3 regions of the Streptomyces sp. NPDC001732 genome follow, and region 1 is predicted to be linked to each of the others. Evidence: riboswitches for the same ligand, from Rfam matches in the RefSeq annotation. Region 1 holds a riboswitch; each other region holds the start of a gene.
What was found. A riboswitch is a leader RNA that binds a small molecule or an ion and turns the genes downstream of it on or off. The one in region 1 is predicted to bind cobalamin.

Region 1 (6,632 bases):
GCGGGCCCGGACGGGGCGGGCCGGGCGTGGTGGGTCAGGCCGGTTGTCCGTATCCCTTGAACGCCTCCTGGACGTCGCTCAGCTGGGCCGGGGAGAGCAGGTTCGGGGTGCGGCCGGGGACGGAGCTCGCGGCGAGCCAGAGCCGGCAGAGCCATTCCAGCTGGGCGGTGCGGTCGTACGCCTCGTCCAGGGTGGCCCCGTAGGTGACCGTGCCGTGGTTCTGGAGCAGGCAGCCCGTGCGGTCCCGCAGCGCGGTGAGCATGTTCGCGGCGAGTTCGTCGGTGCCGTAGCGGGCGTAGGCCGCGACCCGGACGGTCCCGCCGAGCATGGCGGCGGCGTAGTGGACCGGCGGGACCTCGGGGACCAGGGTGGAGACGGCCGTGGCGTGCACCGCGTGGGTGTGCACGACGGCGGACGCGTCGGTGTTCCGGTAGACCGCGAGGTGGAACGGGAGTTCGCTGGTCGGGGCCAGTTCGCCCAGGACGCGGTTGCCCGCCAGGTCGACACCGACGGCGTCCCGGGGGCCGAGCCGGTCGTACGGCACCCCGCTCGGTGTGACCAGGACCGTGTCGCCGACCCGGGCCGACACGTTTCCCGAGGTCCCGACGACGAGGCCCTCGGCCGCCGTCCTGCGGGCGGTGGCGACGACACCGTCCCAGGCCCGCCCGATCGCGTCCCGCTGCTGCTCGCTCATGCGCCGATCCTGTCAGCCCGGAGGGCGGAGGAACATGCGATCGGCCGGGACGGACGCGGCGGGGCCGGTCGATGGCCGGTTCCTTGTCCCCTGGGGCGGCGGGGCGCGGCCCGGGGACGGCCTCGTCGGAGCGACGGATTCCGGGCATGCGGGGAGCCGGTCCGCCGAGGGCCCGCGCGCACCGCCCCGCCGACCGCGAGGGCCTCCTCGCCGAAGCCGGAGGACCCCCTCGCCGGAGACAAACGGAATGATGCCGCTCCGCTTGGCAACACCACAGCGCCCTGTCCAGTTCACCTTCCGTTCACCCAGGTTGCCTACGGTCCACCTACCAATGACGTCGAACGATTGCCTGGGTAAATGGAACACATCACGCTGCTCCTCGCGATTGTGATCGTGACAGCTCTAGTGTTCGATTTCACGAACGGTTTCCACGACACCGCGAACGCGATGGCGACGACCATCTCGACCGGTGCTCTCAGACCGAAGACAGCGGTGGCCATGTCCGCCGTTCTCAACCTCGTCGGCGCGTTCCTGTCGGTGGAGGTCGCCAAGACGATCTCCGGCGGGATCATCAACGAGGACGGGCTGCGAACAGAAGTGATCTTCGCGGCACTCGTCGGCGCCATCCTGTGGAATCTGCTGACCTGGCTGGTCGGACTGCCGTCCAGCTCCTCGCACGCCCTGTTCGGCGGTCTGATCGGCGCGGCCGTCATGTCGGCCGGCTGGTCCTCCGTCAACGGCGGCACCGTCGTCACCAAGGTGCTGCTCCCCGCGGTCGCCGCCCCGATCGTCGCCGGGCTGGCCGCGCTGCTGGCCACCAGGCTGACGTACCGGATCGGCGGGAAGATCCGCAACGACGCCCAGGAGAAGGCCACCGCCAAGGGCTACCGCGCCGGTCAGATCGCCTCGGCCGGACTGGTCTCCCTCGCCCACGGCACCAACGACGCGCAGAAGACCATGGGCATCATCACCCTGGCCCTGGTCACCGGCGGCGTCCTGAACCCCGGCTCCAACCCGCCGGTCTGGGTGATCGTGTCCGCCGGCATGGCCATCGCCCTCGGCACCTACCTGGGCGGCTGGCGCATCATCCGCACCATGGGCAGCGGCCTCACCGACCTCAAGCCGCCGCAGGGCTTCGCCGCCCAGACCAGTGCGGCCACGGTCATCCTGGCCTCCTCGCACCTCGGCTTCTCCCTCTCCACCACCCAGTCCTGCTCCGGCGCCGTGATGGGCGCGGGCCTCGGCCGGCAGGGCGGTGTGGTCCGCTGGTCCACCGCCACCCGGATGTTCGTCGCCTGGGGCCTGACCCTCCCGGCCGCCGGTCTGGTCGGCGCGGGCGCGGAGCTCCTCACCAAGCAGGGCACCTGGGGTGTCGTGGTCGTCGCGGCGCTGCTGGTCGTGGGTTCCGGCTCGATCTGGCTGATCTCGCGCCGCAAGCCGGTCGGCCACGGCGACGTCGCCCCGTCGGACGCCGAGGTCGAGCCCGCGGGCGTGGTCACCACGGCCATCGCCGCCGTCAGCCCGCCGCCCACCCTGGCCCAGGCACCGGCCCAGAACCTCATGACCACCATTCCGGCCCCGGCCGGATCCACCCAGGACCCGGCGCGACCCGCCACCGTCTGAGCGGGCCCTCCAGGCCGGCCGTCTAAGGATTCAGCATGAAAATCGACTGGGCAGCCCTCGGTTCCGTGTTCGGCGTCTCCCTCGTGGTCACCGTCGCTCTGGTGGGCCTCTTCACCCTCGGCATCGTCGGCCTCTCCAAGCAGGCCGAACCGGCGGCCCAGGGCGGCTCCGGCGGCTCGCTGCTGCTGGCCCGCGCCGGGGCGTACGCCTGCTTCGCGCTGTGCGCGGCGGCGGTCGCGTACGGGATCTTCCTGATCGTCGCCTGAACCCGCACACCACGACGGGCCGGACACCTGCGAGGTGTCCGGCCCGTCGTGGTGTGCCCGGGGCGATGTGGGTCTCAGCACACTGCACCGCCGCAGGTCAACGGCAGGTTGACGGGCGTTCGGGGGGCGTGGTGGACTGCCGGAGCCAATCACGGCGACAGCAGAGGAAGCCGGTGCGAATCCGGCGCGGTCCCGCCACTGTCACCGGGGAGCGGTCCCCCACACCGGAAGTCACGGCGCGCGCGAGCGGGCTGGAAGGCCGGGGGAACCGCGGATCCGGGAGCCAGGAGACTCTCGTCGCCGGTCACGTCGAACCAGGGCGCGGACCCTGAGTGAGGACATATCGCCATGCCTGGCTGCCGTGCGTCCGTTGTCGTGGCGCTCTCGCCGAGAGCCGCCCGTACCGCGATCCTTCGAGGCACGACGGCCGGTTGAGCGTGCGAGCCGACCGCGTCTTCGCGTACGGCGCCGCCGCCGGTCTGCTCGGCGACCTGCTGCTCGGTGACCCCCGCAGGGGGCATCCGGTGGCCGTGTTCGGGCGGGCCGCGGCGGGTGTCGAGCGCCGTCTGTGGCACGACCACCGCGGGTGGGGCGCGCTGCACACCCTCGTCTGCGCCGGGGGCGCCGCGGGTGGTGCCGCGCTGGTCGCCCGCGCCCTGCGCGACCGCCCCGCCGCATCCGTCGTACTGACCGCCGCCACCACCTGGTCCGTCGTCGGCGGCACCTCCCTGGGACGCGAGGCGCGGGCCATCGGCGACGCCCTGGCGGCCGGTGACATCGAGCGGGCCCGCGAGCGGCTGCCGCATCTGTGCGGGCGCGACCCGCAGTCCCTCGACGGGCCGCAGATCGCCCGCGCCGTGGTGGAGTCCGTGGCCGAGAACACCTCGGACGCCGTGGTCGGCGCCCTGGTGTGGGGTGCGCTGGGCGGGGTGCCCGGACTGGCCGGTTTCCGGGCCGTCAACACCCTGGACGCCATGGTCGGCCACAAGTCGCCCCGGTACCGGCGCTACGGCTGGGCCTCGGCCCGTCTCGACGACCTCGCGGGCTGGCCCGGCGCCCGGCTCACCGCCCTGCTCGCCGTGGCCGCGGGAGGCCGGCCGGGCGCGGCGGCACGGGCCTGGCGGTCCGATGCCGACCGGCACCCGAGCCCCAACGCGGGCCCTGTGGAGGCCGCGTTCGCGGGCGCGCTCGGCGTACGGCTCGGCGGAACCCTCGCGTACGGCGGCCGGGTCGAGCACCGTCCCGTGCTCAACGGGGAGGCCGGGCGGGCGGTGGAGACCGCGGACATCGAGCGCGCGGTACGGCTGTCGCGCCGGGTGGGCGCGCTGGCCCTGGGCCTGTGCGTGGCGGGCCGGCTGGGCGTGTCGTTCGCCGCCCGGCGGATCGCGGGGCGGCGAACGGCCGGGACGGACACGGCAGGACCCCGCACGCCGGAGCCTCGCACCCCAGGACCTCGTACCCCAGGACGGAGAAACCCATGAGCGGCGGACTGCTGATCGCCGGAACCACCTCCGACGCGGGCAAGAGCGTCGTCACCGCGGGCATCTGCCGCTGGCTCGTGCGCCGGGGCGTGAAGGTGGCGCCCTTCAAGGCGCAGAACATGTCGCTGAACTCGTTCGTCACCCGCGAGGGCGCCGAGATCGGGCGCGCCCAGGCCATGCAGTCCCAGGCCGCCCGGGTGGAGCCGACCGCGCTGATGAACCCGGTCCTGCTCAAGCCGGGCAGCGACCGCTCCAGCCAGGTCGTCCTGATGGGGAAGCCGGTCGGCGAGATGAGCGCCCGCGGCTACCACGGTGGCCGGCAGCAGGCGCTGCTCTCCACGGTCGTGGACTGCCTGGAGCAGCTCCGGGGCACGTACGACGCGGTGATCTGCGAAGGGGCGGGCAGCCCGGCCGAGATCAATCTGCGGCGCACCGACATCGTGAACATGGGCGTCGCGCGGGCGGCGGGCTTCCCCGTGGTGGTGGTCGGCGACATCGACCGCGGCGGTGTCTTCGCCTCGTTCTTCGGCACGACGGCGCTGCTGGCCCCCGAGGACCAGTCGCTGATCGCGGGTTACCTGGTGAACAAGTTCCGCGGCGACGTGTCGCTGCTGGAGCCGGGCCTGGAGATGCTGCGGGACATCACCGGGCGGCGGACGTACGGGGTGCTGCCCTTCGCCCACGGCCTCGGCATCGACGAGGAGGACGGCCTGCGGGTCTCGCTGCGCGGCGCCGTGCGCGAGTCGGTCGTCGCCCCGCCGCACGGCGAGGACGTGCTGCGCGTCGCGGTGTGCGCGGTGCCCCTGATGTCGAACTTCACCGACGTGGACGCGCTGGCCGCCGAACCCGGCGTCGTCGTCCGGTTCGTGGACCGGGCCGAGGAGCTGTCCGACGCCGACCTCGTCGTGGTGCCGGGAACCCGCGGCACCGTGAAGGCGCTGGCCTGGCTGCGCGAACGCGGCCTCGCCGACGCGCTGGTGCGGCGCGCGGCCGAAGGGCTGCCGGTGCTCGGCATCTGCGGCGGCTTCCAGGTTCTCGGCGAGCGCATCGAGGACGAGGTGGAGTCCCGGGCGGGACGGGTCGAGGGCCTGGGACTGCTGCCCGTGCGCGTCCGCTTCGACCGCGAGAAGACCCTCGCCCGCCCCGTCGGCGAGGCGCTCGGCGCACCCGTCGAGGGGTACGAGATCCACCACGGCGTCGCGGACGTGCGCGGCGGGGAGGCGTTCCTGGACGGGTGCCGGGTCGGCGCCGTGTGGGGCACGCACTGGCACGGCTCGCTGGAGAGCGACGCGTTCCGCCGCCGTTTCCTGGCCGAGGTCGCGCGGGCCGCGGGCCGGCGTTTCGTCCCCGCCCCCGACACCGTCTTCGGCGCGCTGCGGGAGGAGCAGCTCGACCGTCTCGGCGACCTCGTCGAGGAGTACGCGGACACCGACGCGCTGCTGCGGCTCATCGAGTCGGGTGCGCCGTCGGGGCTGCCCTTCCTTCCTCCCGGCGCGCCCGCGGCACCCGGGGCGCGCACATGAACACCCCTTCGGGCACCGTGCCGGGAGCGTCCGGGGCGGGGCCGCTGCCGCCGGTCCGGGCCACCGCCCCGGCCCCCCGGACACCGGCGGGACCGCCACCCCCTCGTTCCCCCAAGGAGGCACCGTGAGTACGCCGTACCCCTTCACCGCCGTCGTCGGACAGGACGATCTCCGGCTCGGGCTGCTGCTGAACGCCGTATCGCCCGCCATCGGCGGGGTGCTGGTGCGGGGTGAGAAGGGCACCGCCAAGTCCACCGCCGTACGGGCGCTCGCCGCGCTCGTGCCGGACGTCCCCGTGGTCCCCGGGTGCCGTTTCTCGTGCGACCCGGCGTCGCCCGACCCGGCGTGTCCGGACGGGCCGCACGAGGCCGGGAACGGCGTGTCGCGGGGCGCCCGGATGGTGGAGCTGCCCGTCGGCGCGTCCGAGGACCGGCTGGTCGGGGCGCTCGACATCGAGCGGGCGCTCGCCGAGGGCGTCAAGGCGTTCGAGCCCGGTCTGCTGGCCGCCGCGAACCGGGGCATCCTGTACGTCGACGAGGTGAACCTGCTCCACGACCACCTGGTCGACGTCCTGCTCGACGCCGCCGCCATGGGTGCCTCGTACGTGGAGCGCGAGGGCGTCTCCGTACGGCATGCCGCGCGGTTCCTGCTCGTCGGCACGATGAACCCCGAGGAGGGCGAGCTGCGCCCGCAGTTGCTCGACCGGTTCGGGCTGACCGTCGAGGTCGCCGCGTCCCGCGAGACCGACCGACGGGTCGAGGTGGTGCGGCGGCGCCTGGCGTACGACGCCGACCCGGCGGGTTTCGCCGCCGAGTGGGCCGACGAGGAGGACGCCCTGCGGGCCCGGATCGCCGCCGCGCGGGCGCTGCTGCCCGAAGTGCGGCTCGGGGACGGGGCGTTGCGGCAGATCGCGGCGACGTGCGCGGCCTTCGAGGTCGACGGGATGCGTGCGGACATCGTCATGGCACGGACCGCCACCGCGCTGGCCGCGTGGGCGGGGCGCACGGACGTGCTGGCCGAGGACGTGCGGCAGGCCGCCCTGCTC
Region 2 (6,632 bases), on a different contig from region 1:
AGGCGTTCTCGCAGACCAACCCGGCCACCGGCAAACCGCGCGGCGCGCTCGCACCGGGCGAGGCGGGCCACTGGGGATACGCCACCCTGGCACTGGGCTCGGCCCTGGCGCTCTTCATGTATCCGCACTCGATCACGGCGACGCTCTCCAGCCGCAGCCGTGACGTGATCCGGCGCAACACCACGATCCTGCCGCTGTACTCGCTGATGCTGGGCCTGCTGGCGCTGCTCGGCTTCATGGCGATCGCCGCCGGGATCAAGGTGGACAACGGGCAGCTGGCCATTCCGCAGCTGTTCGAGAACATGTTCCCGGCCTGGTTCGCGGGCGTCGCGTTCGCCGCGATCGGCATCGGTGCGCTGGTGCCCGCCGCGATCATGTCGATCGCCGCGGCCAACCTCTTCACCCGCAACATCTACAAGGACTTCCTGAAGCCGGACGCGAGCCCGGAGCAGGAGACCAAGGTCTCCAAGCTGGTCTCGCTGCTCGTCAAGGTCGGCGCGCTCGTCTTCGTCCTCACGATGGACAAGACGGTCGCGATCAACTTCCAGCTGCTCGGCGGGATCTGGATCCTCCAGACGATGCCGGCCCTGGTCGGCGGCCTGTTCACCCGCTGGTTCCACCGCTGGGCGCTGCTCGCGGGCTGGGCGGTCGGCATGGTGTACGGGACGGTGGCCGCGTACGGGGTCGCCTCGCCGACGCAGAAGCACTTCGGCGGCTCGTCCAAGGAGATCCCCGGCCTCGGCGAGATCGGCTACATCGGTCTCACCGCGTTCGTGCTGAACGTGGTGGTCGTGGTGGTGCTCACCTTCGTCCTGAACGCGCTGAAGGCACCCGCCGGGGTCGACGAGACCTCGCCGTCCGACTACACGGCCGACGCGGGCGACCCGGGCGTCCAGGTGGAGCTTCCGCCGGCCACGGTGGGGGCGCCCGGCGGCCACTGACGGTCGCTCCGGCCCCCCGGGACGGCCCGTCCCCGCCCCTGCCGCAAGGGAGCGGGGCGGGCCGTCCGCCGTTCCCGGAAGGCCCACGGGCACTTCCTGCTTGGCCAGACATGAGTCGGCCGACACAACATCTGGGGGCTGCCTCATCGGGTGGCCCCCACATGTATGCTCATCCTCGCTGTCGCCGCAGGGGAATCCGGTGCGAATCCGGAACTGTCCCGCAACGGTGTGATCGGTGCGCATTCGCGTACCCCGAACAAGTCCGAGGACCTGCCGACAGCGCATCCGGCTCGACCGAACCGGATGCCAGACGTCCGGGCCTCGCGGTTGGGCCGGCGGACGCCGTACGGAGTGCCGCCCCGTCCCGGGTGCGCGCCCGTCCGGCTGCCCCGTTCCCCCGCCGGCCCCGAGCCGAGCGAGGGAGAGCACCACGTGACCATCGCGCCAGCCGATCCGGCTTCAGTCGCCGCGTCCACGGCCGCCGATTCCGGGGCAGCCGCACACGACGGACCGGGGGCCGCGCTGCTGCGGACCCTGACCGACCTCACCGCCGATCTGCCCGACACCGACCCCGGGCGCGTCGCCGCCGCCGCGCTGCGCGGCCGCAGCGCACGGGCGGACGAGGCCGAGCTGCGCTCGCTGGCCACGGAGGCCGCCGCCGGGCTGATCTCCGAGGACCCCGCCTACTCCCGGCTCGCCGCCCGGCTGCTGACCCGCGCCATCGCGGACGAGGCCGCCGGACAGGGCGCCGTCTCCTTCTCCGCCTCGGTCGCCGTCGGACACCGCGAGGGCCTGATCGCGGACCGCACGGCGGGCTTCGTCGCCCGCAACGCGGCCGCCCTCGACGCGCTGGTGGAGCGTGCGCTCGCCGACGGCGCCGACGACCGCTTCGGCTACTTCGGGCTGCGGACCCTGCACAGCCGCTATCTGCTGCGCCACCCGCACACCCGCCAGGTCGTCGAGACCCCGCAGCACTTCATGCTCCGGGTCGCGTCCGGGCTCGCCGAGGACGACTCCCCGCGCGCCGTGGACGAGGTCGCGGCGCTGTACGGGCTGATGAGCCGGCTCGACTACCTGCCCTCCTCGCCCACCCTCTTCAACTCCGGCACCCGGCACCCGCAGATGTCCTCCTGCTACCTGCTGGACTCCCCGCTCGACGAGCTGGACTCGATCTACGACCGCTACCACCAGGTGGCCCGGCTCTCGAAGCACGCCGGCGGCATCGGCCTGCCGTACTCCCGCATCCGTTCCCGGGGTTCGCTGATCCGCGGCACCAACGGGCACTCCAACGGCATCGTGCCGTTCCTGAAGACGCTCGACGCCTCCGTCGCCGCGGTCAACCAGGGCGGTCGCCGCAAGGGCGCCGCCGCCGTCTACCTGGAGACCTGGCACGCGGACGTCGAGGAGTTCCTGGAGCTGCGGGACAACACGGGCGAGGACCAGCGGCGCACGCACAACCTCAACCTGGCGCACTGGATCCCGGACGAGTTCATGCGCCGGGTCGAGGCGGACAGCCACTGGTCGCTGTTCTCGCCCGCCGACGTGCCCGAGCTGGTGGACCTGTGGGGCGAGGAGTTCGACGCCGCGTACCGGGCCGCCGAGGCGAAGGGGCTGGCCCGCAAGTCGATGCCCGCCCGTGAGCTGTACGGCCGGATGATGCGCACCCTCGCCCAGACCGGCCAGGGCTGGATGACGTTCAAGGACGCCGCCAACCGGACCGCGAACCAGACCGCCGAGCCGGGCCGTGTCGTCCACTCGTCGAACCTGTGCACGGAGATCCTGGAGGTCACCGACGACGGCGAGACGGCCGTCTGCAACCTGGGCTCGGTCAACCTCGGCGCGTTCGTCGTCGACGGCGACCTCGACTGGGAGCGGCTGGACGCCACCGTCCGCACCGCGGTGACCTTCCTGGACCGGGTCGTCGACATCAACTTCTACCCGACCGAGCAGGCGGGCCGCTCCAACGCCAAGTGGCGTCCGGTGGGCCTGGGCGCCATGGGGCTCCAGGACGTCTTCTTCCAGCTGCGGCTGCCGTTCGACTCCCCCGCGGCCCGCGCGCTCTCCACGAAGATCTCCGAGCGGATCATGCTCGCCGCGTACGAGGCGTCCTGCGACCTCGCAGAGCGATCGGGTCCGCTGCCCGCCTGGTCCGGGACGCGGGCGGCGCGCGGGGTGCTGCACCCCGACCACTACGACACCGAGCTGAACTGGCCGGAGCGCTGGGAGGCGCTGCGCGCCCGGGTCGCGCGGACCGGGATGCGCAACTCGCTGCTGCTGGCCATCGCGCCGACGGCGACGATCGCCTCGATCGCGGGCGTGTACGAGTGCATCGAGCCGCAGGTCTCCAACCTCTTCAAGCGCGAGACGCTCAGCGGGGAGTTCCTCCAGGTCAACGCGTACCTGGTGGAGGAGCTGAAGCGGCTCGGGGTGTGGGACGAGCGCACCCGGGAAGCGCTGCGCGAGGCGAGCGGCTCGGTGCAGGGCTTCGCCTGGATCCCCGAGGACGTGCGGGCGCTGTACCGCACGGCGTGGGAGATCCCGCAGCGCGGTCTGATCGACATGGCGGCGGCCCGTACCCCGTTCCTCGACCAGAGCCAGTCGCTGAACCTCTTCATGGAGACGCCGACGATCGGCAAGCTCTCCTCGATGTACGCGTACGCCTGGAAGCAGGGGCTGAAGACGACGTACTACCTGCGCTCGCGCCCGGCGACCCGGATCGCCCGCGCGGCGTCCGCAGCCGCGCCCATTCCCGTACAGCAGGCTCCGGCGCCCGACGCGGACGCCGTCGCCTGTTCCCTCGAAAACCCCGAGTCCTGCGAGGCCTGCCAGTGACGATCTCCACCGGTTCCGGGAAGAACCTGCTCGACCCGGGCTTCGAACTGACCCTGCGCCCCATGCGCTACCCGGACTTCTACGAGCGCTACCGGGACGCGATCAAGAACACCTGGACGGTGGAGGAGGTCGATCTGCACTCCGACGTGGCCGACCTCGCCAAGCTGTCGCCGGGTGAGCAGCATCTGATCGGCCGGCTCGTCGCGTTCTTCGCCACGGGCGACTCGATCGTCGCCAACAACCTCGTGCTGACGCTGTACAAGCACATCAACTCCCCCGAGGCGCGGCTGTACTTGTCGCGGCAGCTCTTCGAGGAGGCCGTGCACGTCCAGTTCTATCTGACGCTGCTGGACACCTATCTGCCCGATCCGGAGGACCGGGCGGCGGCGTTCGACGCGGTCGAGGAGATCCCCTCGATCCGGGAGAAGGCGCAGTTCTGCTTCAAGTGGATGGATTCGGTCGAGAAGATCGAGCGCCTGGAGACGAAGGCCGACCGCCGCCGCTTCCTGCTGAACCTGATCTGCTTCGCGGCGTGCATCGAGGGGCTGTTCTTCTACGGTGCGTTCGCGTACGTCTACTGGTTCCGTTCGCGGGGGCTGCTGCACGGTCTCGCCACGGGCACCAACTGGGTGTTCCGGGACGAGACGATGCACATGAACTTCGCGTTCGAGGTGGTGGACACCGTCCGCAAGGAGGAGCCGGACCTCTTCGACGACGAGCTGCGGCAGCAGGTCACCGACATGCTGAAGGAGGCCGTGGCCGCAGAGCTGCAGTTCGGCCGCGATCTGTGCGGTGACGGGCTGCCCGGCATGAACACCGAGTCGATGCGGCAGTACCTGGAGTGCGTCGCCGACCAGCGGCTCACCCGGCTGGGCTTCCCGGCGGTCTACGGCTCCGAGAACCCGTTCTCGTTCATGGAACTGCAGGGCGTTCAGGAGCTGACGAACTTCTTCGAGCGCCGCCCGTCCGCGTACCAGGTGGCGGTGGAGGGCTCGGTCGCCTTCGACGACGACTTCTAGGGCAATGAGGGTGCGGGGCCGGTCCTGTCGCGTGTGCGGCGGGTCCGGCCCCTTGCCGTGGGGCGGCCCCTCTCAGGGGCGGGTGTCCAGGGCGTGGAGGACGGTCGGGACGTCCTCCACGTCGTCCTTCCCGGACACGAGAAGAACGCCGTCCACGAGGACCGGGGCGGAGAACGCCTCGGTGTCCTCGATGGTGTGGTGCCACTTCTCCTTGCCGCTGCGCGCGTCGAAGGCGCTGATGCGGTCGGTCCCGGCGTCGGCGGTGTACACGATGCCGTCGGCGACGGCCGGTGACTCGCCGACCTCCCCGTATCCCGATACTTCGTGGTGCCATACGACGTCGCCGGACCGCGCGTCCAGGGCGGCGAGCGTTCCGTTCTGGGTGGTGAGGTAGAGCAGCCCGTCGGCGAAGGCGGGTGTGGTCCCGATGGCGTCTCCCGCCTCGTAGGTCCATTCCGGTGTGCCGGTGCGGGCGTCCAGGGCGTACATCCGGTCGTCCCAGGAGCCGACGTAGACGGTGTCGCCGTGCGCCAGGGGGGCGCCGACGATCGGTTCGGAGGTGGAGTGGGTCCACCTGGTCCTCCCGGTGGCGGCGTCGAGGGCGAACACCTTGGCGTCCTCCTTGGCGTCCTCCTTCCCGTACTCCTCGTCGTGGTCGTCGGTCGTGGCGCTCACGTAGACGGTGTCCGCGGTGGCCGCGAGGGTGCCGGGGACACCGGGCAGGGCGTGCCACAGCGTCTTCCCGCTCCTGGCGTCGAGGGCGCGGGTGTCCGCTCCGGTGACGACGTACACCCGGCCTGCCGACGCGGTCAGCTCGCCGTGGTCCCGGGCTCCCTCCGGGCCGGGCACGGCCCAGCGGCGCCTGCCGGTACGGGTGTCCACGGCGTGGACCGCGCCACCGGCGGCGGCGACGTAGAGGGTGCCGTCGGCGGACGCCCGGGGGTCCGCCACGTCACCGCCGGTGCGGTACGTCCACCGGAGATCGCCGGTCCTGACGTCCCGGGCCTCGACCGTGCCGTCCTCGGCCCCGGTGAGGAAGACCGTTCCCCCGGCGGCCACGCCCCGGGTGGAGACGGATTCGGCGGACCACAAGGTGCGGCCGTCCCCGGATCTCAGGAGGAGCAGCGCCGCGGCGACCGCGCAGGCGATGAGCGCGGCGGTCGCGATCAGGGCCCGGCGACGACGGGGCGGGCGGCGCGTGGGCCCGGCTCCCGGACCGGCGGGCCGGGTAGGGGTCGCGGGCGGGGCCGGGACCGTGGGCGCGAGCACGGGCTCGGGCGCACGGGGGCCGGTGACCGTGGTGGCGTCGTGGCGCGGGCGGGTGGTCGGCGGTGCCTGTCCGTCCGGGTGCGGTGCCGGTACGGGCGGTGCTCCGGCCGCCAGCAGGCGCAGGCGGTCGCGGACCTCCTCCGCCCGCGCGGGGCGCTCCCCCGGGTCCTTGGCGAGGAGTTCGGCGACCAGTTCGCCGAGTCCGGCGGGCAGGTCGGCCCGCAGTGTTCCGAGGGGTTCCGGCACGGTCTCCTTGTGGGCGGTGAGCAGGGCGTAGCCGCTCAGGTCGCCGAACGGCGGGCTGCCGGTGAGGAGTTCGTGGATCACACAGCCCAGGGCGTACAGGTCGGTGCGCCCGTCACCGCTCCCGCCGTCGATCCGCTCGGGCGCCATGTAGGGCCATGAGCCGACGGGTTCGCTGAGGGTGTGGGCGGAGTCGAGGAATCCGGCGATGCCGAAGTCCAGGATCTTGACCGTTCCGGCGGCGGTGAGCATCAGGTTCGAGGGCTTCAGGTCCCGGTGGACGACGCCCGCGGCGTGGGCGGCCCCGAGGGCGTCGGCCACCTGTGCG
Region 3 (6,632 bases), on a different contig from region 1:
GTCGCTGCTGTAGCGCAGCGGCTCGGCCACCGAGGCGAGCGCCTCGGCGGAGCTGGCGTCGGGGGCGACCCGCGCGCACGCGGTGCGCGGCGCGGGCGGTGCCTGTCCGGACGGGGCGTCCGCCGCCGTGCCCGCGTCGATGACGAGCGCGATCCGCTTGGTGCCGTCCCGGGCCGGAGTGCCCGCGCAGATCTTCGCGAAGTCGGGGGCGCGGCGCGGCTTCGCGGCGTCCTGGGAGTCCTCGCTCACCGCGAACCGGAAGCCCTGCACCGTGCCGTCGTCCGGCCGGACCAGGGACGGGCCCTGGGTGGCGTACGTCCAGCCGGTGCCGGAGCCCTCCCAGAACGACCAGTACCGGTAGCCCGTCGCATGGGCCGTCCCCGCGCCGAGCACGGCCAGGACGGCGCCCAGCACCATCAGCAGCGCGCCGGCCCTTCCCGCCCGCCTCACGACTGCTGGTTCTTCCGGCGTCCGCTGATCAGGAAGAACGCGACCGCCGAGAGGACGAGGCCGATGCCGACGTACCACCACACGCCCCCGATCACGTCGTCGCCGCTGTGGACCTGGTCCTGCTCCGTGGGCACGTACCCGGTGTCGCCGGCCGGGTCGGGCGTCACCACGGAGGCGGGCGCGGGGCCGTTCGCGTTCAGCCGGGCGACCAGGTCGACGCCGCCGAAGTCCCGGGCGTCGTTGCCGGTGGCGTGCGCGGCCAGGATCAGCTGCGCGTAGGCGGCGGGACCGTTCTGCTCGGCCCAGTCCCGGGCGTTCTTCTTCAGCCAGGCCACGGCTCCGTCCGCCTCGTTCTGGTGACCGGACGCGGACAGTGCGACGACCGCGTCCGCGGTGTTGCCGAAGTCCGGCTGCGGCGTCGTGTCGGCGGCCCCCGGCATCGGCGGCGCGTTCAGTCGGCCGTGCTCGGCGAGGGCGTTCTTGAGGTAGTGGGCGCCGTTCTGCGCGGCCTGCTCGGGGGTGGGGTCGTCCCCGGGGCGGCAGGTGCTGGGCGTCTTGCCCGCGGCGTTGTTCCCCACGGCCAGGGCCTTGCCCATCGTGCCGAGCACGGCGGCCGCGGTGGCGTCCGCGTTCGCGACGAGCTTCCCCTTCTTGTCGGGCTGGTAGGCGAAGGCGCCGCCGTCCTCGCCGCCGCACGGGATCGCGAGGGCGAGCAGCGGGTCGTAGGGGGTCTTGCCGCCGGGCGTCGTGATGTCGGCGATCCGCTGCCCCTGCCGGGCGAGGGCGCCGATCACCAGGGAGGTGGAGTTGGCGTCACTGGGCGCACCGACGGCGTAGCCCCAGCCGCCGTCCTCGTTCTGCACGGACTTCAGCCAGCGCACCGCGTTGTTCACGATCTCGGGGTGGCCGCCCACCTCGGCCAGCGCCTGGGCGGCGGCCGCGGTGGCGTTGGTGTCCAGCACCGTCTTCGTGTCGCACGGCCGGGAGGCGTCGGGCCGGTACGCGGCGTACGCGCCGTTGGCGCACTGCTGGGAGATCAGCCAGTCCACCGACTTCGCGGCCGGGGTGACTCCTTCGAGCTTCTGCGCGAGGAAGGACAGCGACTGCCGCCACACCCCGTCGTAGGTGGGGTCCTTCGTGCCGTACAGCCCGGACGGCAGGGCGGTGGAGGGCGGGGGAGTGGGGGACGGTGCCGCGACGGCGACCGGGGCAGCGGCAGCACAGAGCACGGCTGCGGTGGCGGCGAGCGTTGCGACGCTGCGGCGTACGGTCATGGCGTGCGGGGCCTCTCCTGGTACGGAACCGGGCACAGGCACGCTCAGGTACCGGGCTCGGCCCCGTATACCTCGACGGTGCCGGCCACCGGGGGTCCGGTGGCGCGAGCCGGTCACGACCTCGGACAGGGCATTCCGACTCACCGCCTGCGACGACGGCTCACGGTTGCGCGGTCAGTGCCGGATTCGCACCGGCTTCCCCCTGAACGGGCATGATGACGACCCGCTCACTCTACCGGGCGCCCCCAGAAGGCCTTCTGCCCGTCCCGTGCTCCGTTGCTCACACCACGAGGCCCCTCGCACCACTCCCGTGCCGCCCCTCACCCCACGAGGCCCCTCGCACCACCCCCGTGCCGCGCCTCACACCGCGACGTACCTCACCGGCTCGCTCCCCGCCACCGCCTCCGCGCGCCCCAGCTTCACCAGTCGCCGCAGATGCGCCTCGGCCTCGGAGACGGCGATGTTCCGCGAGCCGTACGGGATCTGCGCCCACGGCCGGTTCCACTCCATCCGCTCGGCCAGCTCCCACGGGGTCAGCGGGACGGCCAGCAGCCCGAGCAGCCCGGCCAGCCGCTCCTCGTGGTGGTCGAGGAGCTCCCGCACCCGGCCCGCCGCGTCGGTGAACGCGTGCTGGTGCGCGGGCAGCACCTCCGCGACCCCGAGCCGCCCGACGCGCTCCAGCGAGGCGAAGTAGTCGCTGAGGGGATCGGTGACCGTGGCGTCGTCCGGGTCCTCGTACAGCCCGATGTGCGGACTGATCCCCGGCAGCAGGTGATCCCCCGAGAAGAGCCGGCCCCGGCCCGGCAGGTTCCCCGGATGCTCCTCCTCCAGATGCAGACAGACGTGCCCCGGCGTGTGGCCGGGCGTCCAGACGGCCCGCAGCCGGCGTCCGGCCAGGTCCAGCAGCTCACCGGGCACGATCTCCCGGTCCGGGAGCGCGGCCCGCAGTCCGGGCAGGGTGCTCCTCGCGCTCCTCTCGGCCGCGGCGGCCCGCAACGGCGCGAGGTGCGTCTCGGGCGCCCCGACCGCGGTGAGCTTGCCCACGAGATACGTCAGCCAGGTGCCGGGTTCCGACTCGCGGGTGCGGCGCACGATCTCGGTGTCCGCCGGGTGCATGGCGATCCAGGCGCCGGAGGCCTCGCGCACCTGCCCGGACAGGCCGTGGTGGTCGGGATGGTGGTGGGTGACGACCACGCCGTGGATCTCGCCGACGTCTGTCCCCACGGCGGTCAGCCCCGCGGTGAGCGTGTCCCACGCCCCGGGGTCGTCCCAGCCGGTGTCGATCAGGACCGGCCCGCGATCGGTGTCCAGGACGTGCACGAGGGTGTGGCCCAGCGGGTTGTCCGGGATCGGCACCTTGACGCTGTGCACGCCCCCGCCGTGGTCGGTCACCTGAGTCATGGGCTTCCCCGTCTCTCCGCGGCCTGGTCGGCGTACCGGACGTACGGCTGTGCGGTGCACCGAGCCCACTGTAACGAGAACCTGTTCCATTGGTAGCCCCGGTCGACCATTCGCTTCGGGTCGGGGTCCGTGCGCGCGTCCGTGGACTCCTGGAACTGGAACTGGTATCAGTTTTGACGGGTAGTCAGCTATCGTACCGGTTCGCGGGAGGCAGCAGCCATGACCGAGCTTGTCGAACACGGAAAACTGTTCATCGGCGGGGAGTTGGTCGATCCGCTGGGCCGGGACGTCATCGAGGTCGTGTCGCCCCACACCGAGCAGGTCATCGGGCGCGTGCCGCACGCCGGCGAGGCGGACGTGGACCGGGCCGTCGCCGCCGCCCGGCGGGCGTTCGACGAGGGGCCGTGGCCGCGGATGACCCTGGACGAGCGGATCGCGGTGGTGACCCGGATCAAGGACGCGTTCGCCGTCCGGTACGAGGAGATCGCCCGGGTCATCAGCGCGCAGAACGGCACCCCGTACACGTCGAGCGTCATGGTGCAGGCGCTCGCCGCGATGATGGTGTGGGACGCGGCGATCGCCGTCGCCCGCACCTTCCCGTACGAGGAGCGGCGGACCGGGGTGCTCGGACCGCTGCTGGTGCGCCGGGAGCCGGTGGGGGTGGTCGCGGCGGTGGTGCCGTGGAACGTCCCGCAGTTCACCGCCGCCGCCAAGCTCGCGCCCGCGCTGCTGGCCGGCTGCTCCGCGGTCCTCAAGGTCTCGCCCGAATCCCCGCTGGACGCCTACCTGTTGGCCGAGATCGCCGCGGATGCCGGGCTCCCGGCGGGGGTGCTGTCGATCCTGCCGGCCGACCGGGAGGTCAGCGAGTACCTGGTCGGGCATCCGGGCGTCGACAAGGTGTCGTTCACCGGGTCCGTCGCCGCCGGGCGCCGGGTGATGGAGGTCGCCTCCCGCAACCTCACCCGCGTCACGTTGGAACTGGGCGGCAAGTCCGCCGCCGTGATCCTCCCGGACGCCGACCTGGACACCGCCGTCGCCGGCATCGTCCCCTTCGCCTGGATGATCAACGGCCAGGCGTGCGTGGCCCAGACCCGCATCCTCGTGCCGCGCTCCCGGTACGAGGAGACGGCCGAGGCGTTCGCCGCCGCGGCGGGTGCGCTGAAGATCGGCGACCCGCTCGACCCGGCCACGGAACTCGGCCCCCTCGTCGCCCGGCGCCAGCAGCAACGGTCGCTCGACTACATCCGGATCGGCCAGGACGAGGGAGCCAAGATCCTCACCGGCGGTGGCCGTCCGGCCTCCCAGGAGCGGGGCTGGTACGTCGAGCCGACCCTCTTCGGCGACGTCGACAACTCCATGCGCATCGCCCGCGAGGAGATCTTCGGCCCCGTCATCTGCCTCCTGCCGTACGGCGACGAGGACGAGGCGGTACGGATCGCCAACGACTCCGATTACGGGCTCAGCGGCAGCGTCTGGACCGCCGACACCGAACGCGGCATCGACATCGCCCGCCGGGTCAGGACGGGCACGTACAGCGTGAACACCTTCAGCCTCGACATGCTCGGCCCGTTCGGCGGCTACAAGAACTCCGGCCTGGGCCGGGAGTTCGGCCCCGAGGGCTACGGCGAGTACTTCGAGCACAAGATGATCCATCTGCCCGCCGGCTACGAGGGCGGTGTGTGATGGGGGACCGCTGGACCGTGGAGGTCGACCGGGGAATCTGCATCGGCTCCGGCATGTGCGTGAACCACGCCCCGAACGGCTTCGCCCTGGACTCCGCCCGCCAGTCCCGCCCCTCGGCCCCCGAGGCCGACGCCGACGAAGGCGTACTGGCCGCCGCCGAGGGCTGCCCGGTCGAGGCGATCACGATCACCCTGACCGCCACGGGGGAGGCGGTGTTCCCACCGGAGGAGTAGGGAGCGGGCAAGGCCCCGCCCGGGGGGCGGAGTGCGGCGAAGACCCCGTTCCGTGTCTTGCGCCGGACCCCGTCGGGCGGGTACGAACGCGGCGGGGGTGCCGGCCGGTGCCTCCGCCGCTCCTACGATTGCCGACCGCTCATGACCGAACCGCCCGCCTCTGCCGCCCCCCATCTGCGCCGTCTGCTCGATCTGCTGGCCGATGACGCCCCCGCCGAGGCGCTGGGGGCCGTCTCCTCGCATGCGCGGGCGGCCGGGGTGCCTCCGGGGGACCTGGCCGAGGTGGAGCGGGCCACCGCCACCGCTCTGCGGATCAGGGGCGCCCTGCGGCAGCACCGGCGCCGCGAACTCCAGCTCACCGCCCTCTTCGACACGGCGGGCGACCTCGCCGCCTCCCGGGACCTGGACGCGGTGCTGAAGGCGATCGTCCGCCGGGCCAGGATGCTGCTCGGCACGGACACCGCGTACCTCACACTCCCCGACGAGGAGGCGGGCGACACCTACATGCGGGTCACCGACGGGTCGGTGTCGATGGTCTTCCAACGGCTGCGGCTGGAACTCGGGCACGGGCTCGGCGGCCTGGTGGCGCAGACCGCGCGACCGTACGCGACCCCCGACTACCGCACCGACGACCGCTTCCACCACACCCCCAACATCAACGCCGGGGTGCTGGACGAGGGGCTCGTCGCCATCCTGGGCGTCCCGCTGCTGCTCGGCTCCAGCCGGGGCGGTACGGGAAAGGTCATCGGCGTCCTCTTCGCCGCCGACCGCGCCGCCCGGGTCTTCAGCCCCGACGAGGTCGCCCTGCTCTGCTCGCTCGCCGCCCACGCCGCGATCGCCATCGACACCGCCCGCGCGCTCGCCGACACCCGGTCCGCGCTGAACGAACTGGCCGTGACCAACGCGGAGTTGGCCGAGGCCAACGCGGCGGTGCGGGAGCACTCGGCGGCCATGCGGCGGGCCGAGGAGTCCCACGACCGGCTGACCGACCTGGTGCTGCGCGGCCGGGAGGTCAAGGACGTCGCGGCGGCGGTCGCGGGGCTGCTGGACTCCCCGCTGACCATCCACGACCCGGGCGGGCGCCTCCTGGCGGCCGTCCGGCCCGACGGCACGGACTTCACCCCCGACGCCATGGACGCCGGATGGCTGGCCGAGACCGCCGGGGAGTCCCGTACCGGCGCACGGGCCGTGCACCGCGACGGCCGGTGGATCTGTGCGGTCCTCGCCGGGCAGGAACTCCTCGCCGGGCTGGTCCTGCACCGGGACGGGCGGCTCGACGACTCCGACCGGCGGCTCTACGAACGGGCCGCCGTGGTCACCGGACTTCTCCTGCTGCTGCGGCGCACCGTCGCCGAGACCGAGAACCGCGTCCGCGGCGAGCTGATCACCGACCTGCTGACGGGTGCGGACCGCGACCCGGAGGGCCTGACCGAACGCGGCCGGCGCCTGGGCGTCGACCTCGACCGCCCGCATCTGCTGCTGGTGGCCGAGGTCGCCGAGGGCGGCGCCCGGGAGCGGCTGGCCCCGGCCGCGGTGCGCTATCTGTTCGGTGGCGACGTCCACGGCGTGTCCGCGGAACACGCCGGGAGCG

Region 2: linked by a shared signal. The riboswitch ahead of ACWCXX_RS15205 (ribonucleoside-diphosphate reductase subunit alpha) and the one ahead of ACWCXX_RS11855 (cobalamin biosynthesis protein) in region 1 are both predicted to bind cobalamin.
Region 3: linked by a shared signal. The riboswitch ahead of ACWCXX_RS01550 (prenyltransferase/squalene oxidase repeat-containing protein) and the one ahead of ACWCXX_RS11855 (cobalamin biosynthesis protein) in region 1 are both predicted to bind cobalamin.

What each region holds. Positions count from the first base shown of each region.
Region 1 is NZ_JBSFFY010000008.1:180,111-186,742, reverse strand. Features, by position in the region: gene ACWCXX_RS11870 (class II aldolase/adducin family protein) at 35-694, opposite strand; gene ACWCXX_RS11865 (anion permease) at 1,052-2,317, shown strand; gene ACWCXX_RS11860 (hypothetical protein) at 2,353-2,583, shown strand; cobalamin riboswitch at 2,748-2,876, shown strand; gene ACWCXX_RS11855 (cobalamin biosynthesis protein) at 3,021-4,064, shown strand; gene ACWCXX_RS11850 (cobyric acid synthase) at 4,061-5,587, shown strand; gene ACWCXX_RS11845 (putative cobaltochelatase) at 5,712-6,632, shown strand, end outside.
Region 2 is NZ_JBSFFY010000012.1:53,524-60,155, forward strand. Features, by position in the region: gene mctP (monocarboxylate uptake permease MctP) at 1-941, shown strand, start outside; cobalamin riboswitch at 1,107-1,233, shown strand; gene ACWCXX_RS15205 (ribonucleoside-diphosphate reductase subunit alpha) at 1,374-3,773, shown strand; gene ACWCXX_RS15210 (ribonucleotide-diphosphate reductase subunit beta) at 3,836-4,792, shown strand; gene ACWCXX_RS15215 (protein kinase domain-containing protein) at 4,865-6,632, opposite strand, start outside.
Region 3 is NZ_JBSFFY010000001.1:373,094-379,725, forward strand. Features, by position in the region: gene ACWCXX_RS01545 (SCO2322 family protein) at 1-417, opposite strand, end outside; gene ACWCXX_RS01550 (prenyltransferase/squalene oxidase repeat-containing protein) at 447-1,724, opposite strand; cobalamin riboswitch at 1,815-1,970, opposite strand; gene ACWCXX_RS01555 (MBL fold metallo-hydrolase) at 2,085-3,125, opposite strand; gene ACWCXX_RS01560 (aldehyde dehydrogenase) at 3,345-4,808, shown strand; gene ACWCXX_RS01565 (ferredoxin) at 4,808-5,041, shown strand; gene ACWCXX_RS01570 (helix-turn-helix domain-containing protein) at 5,183-6,632, shown strand, end outside.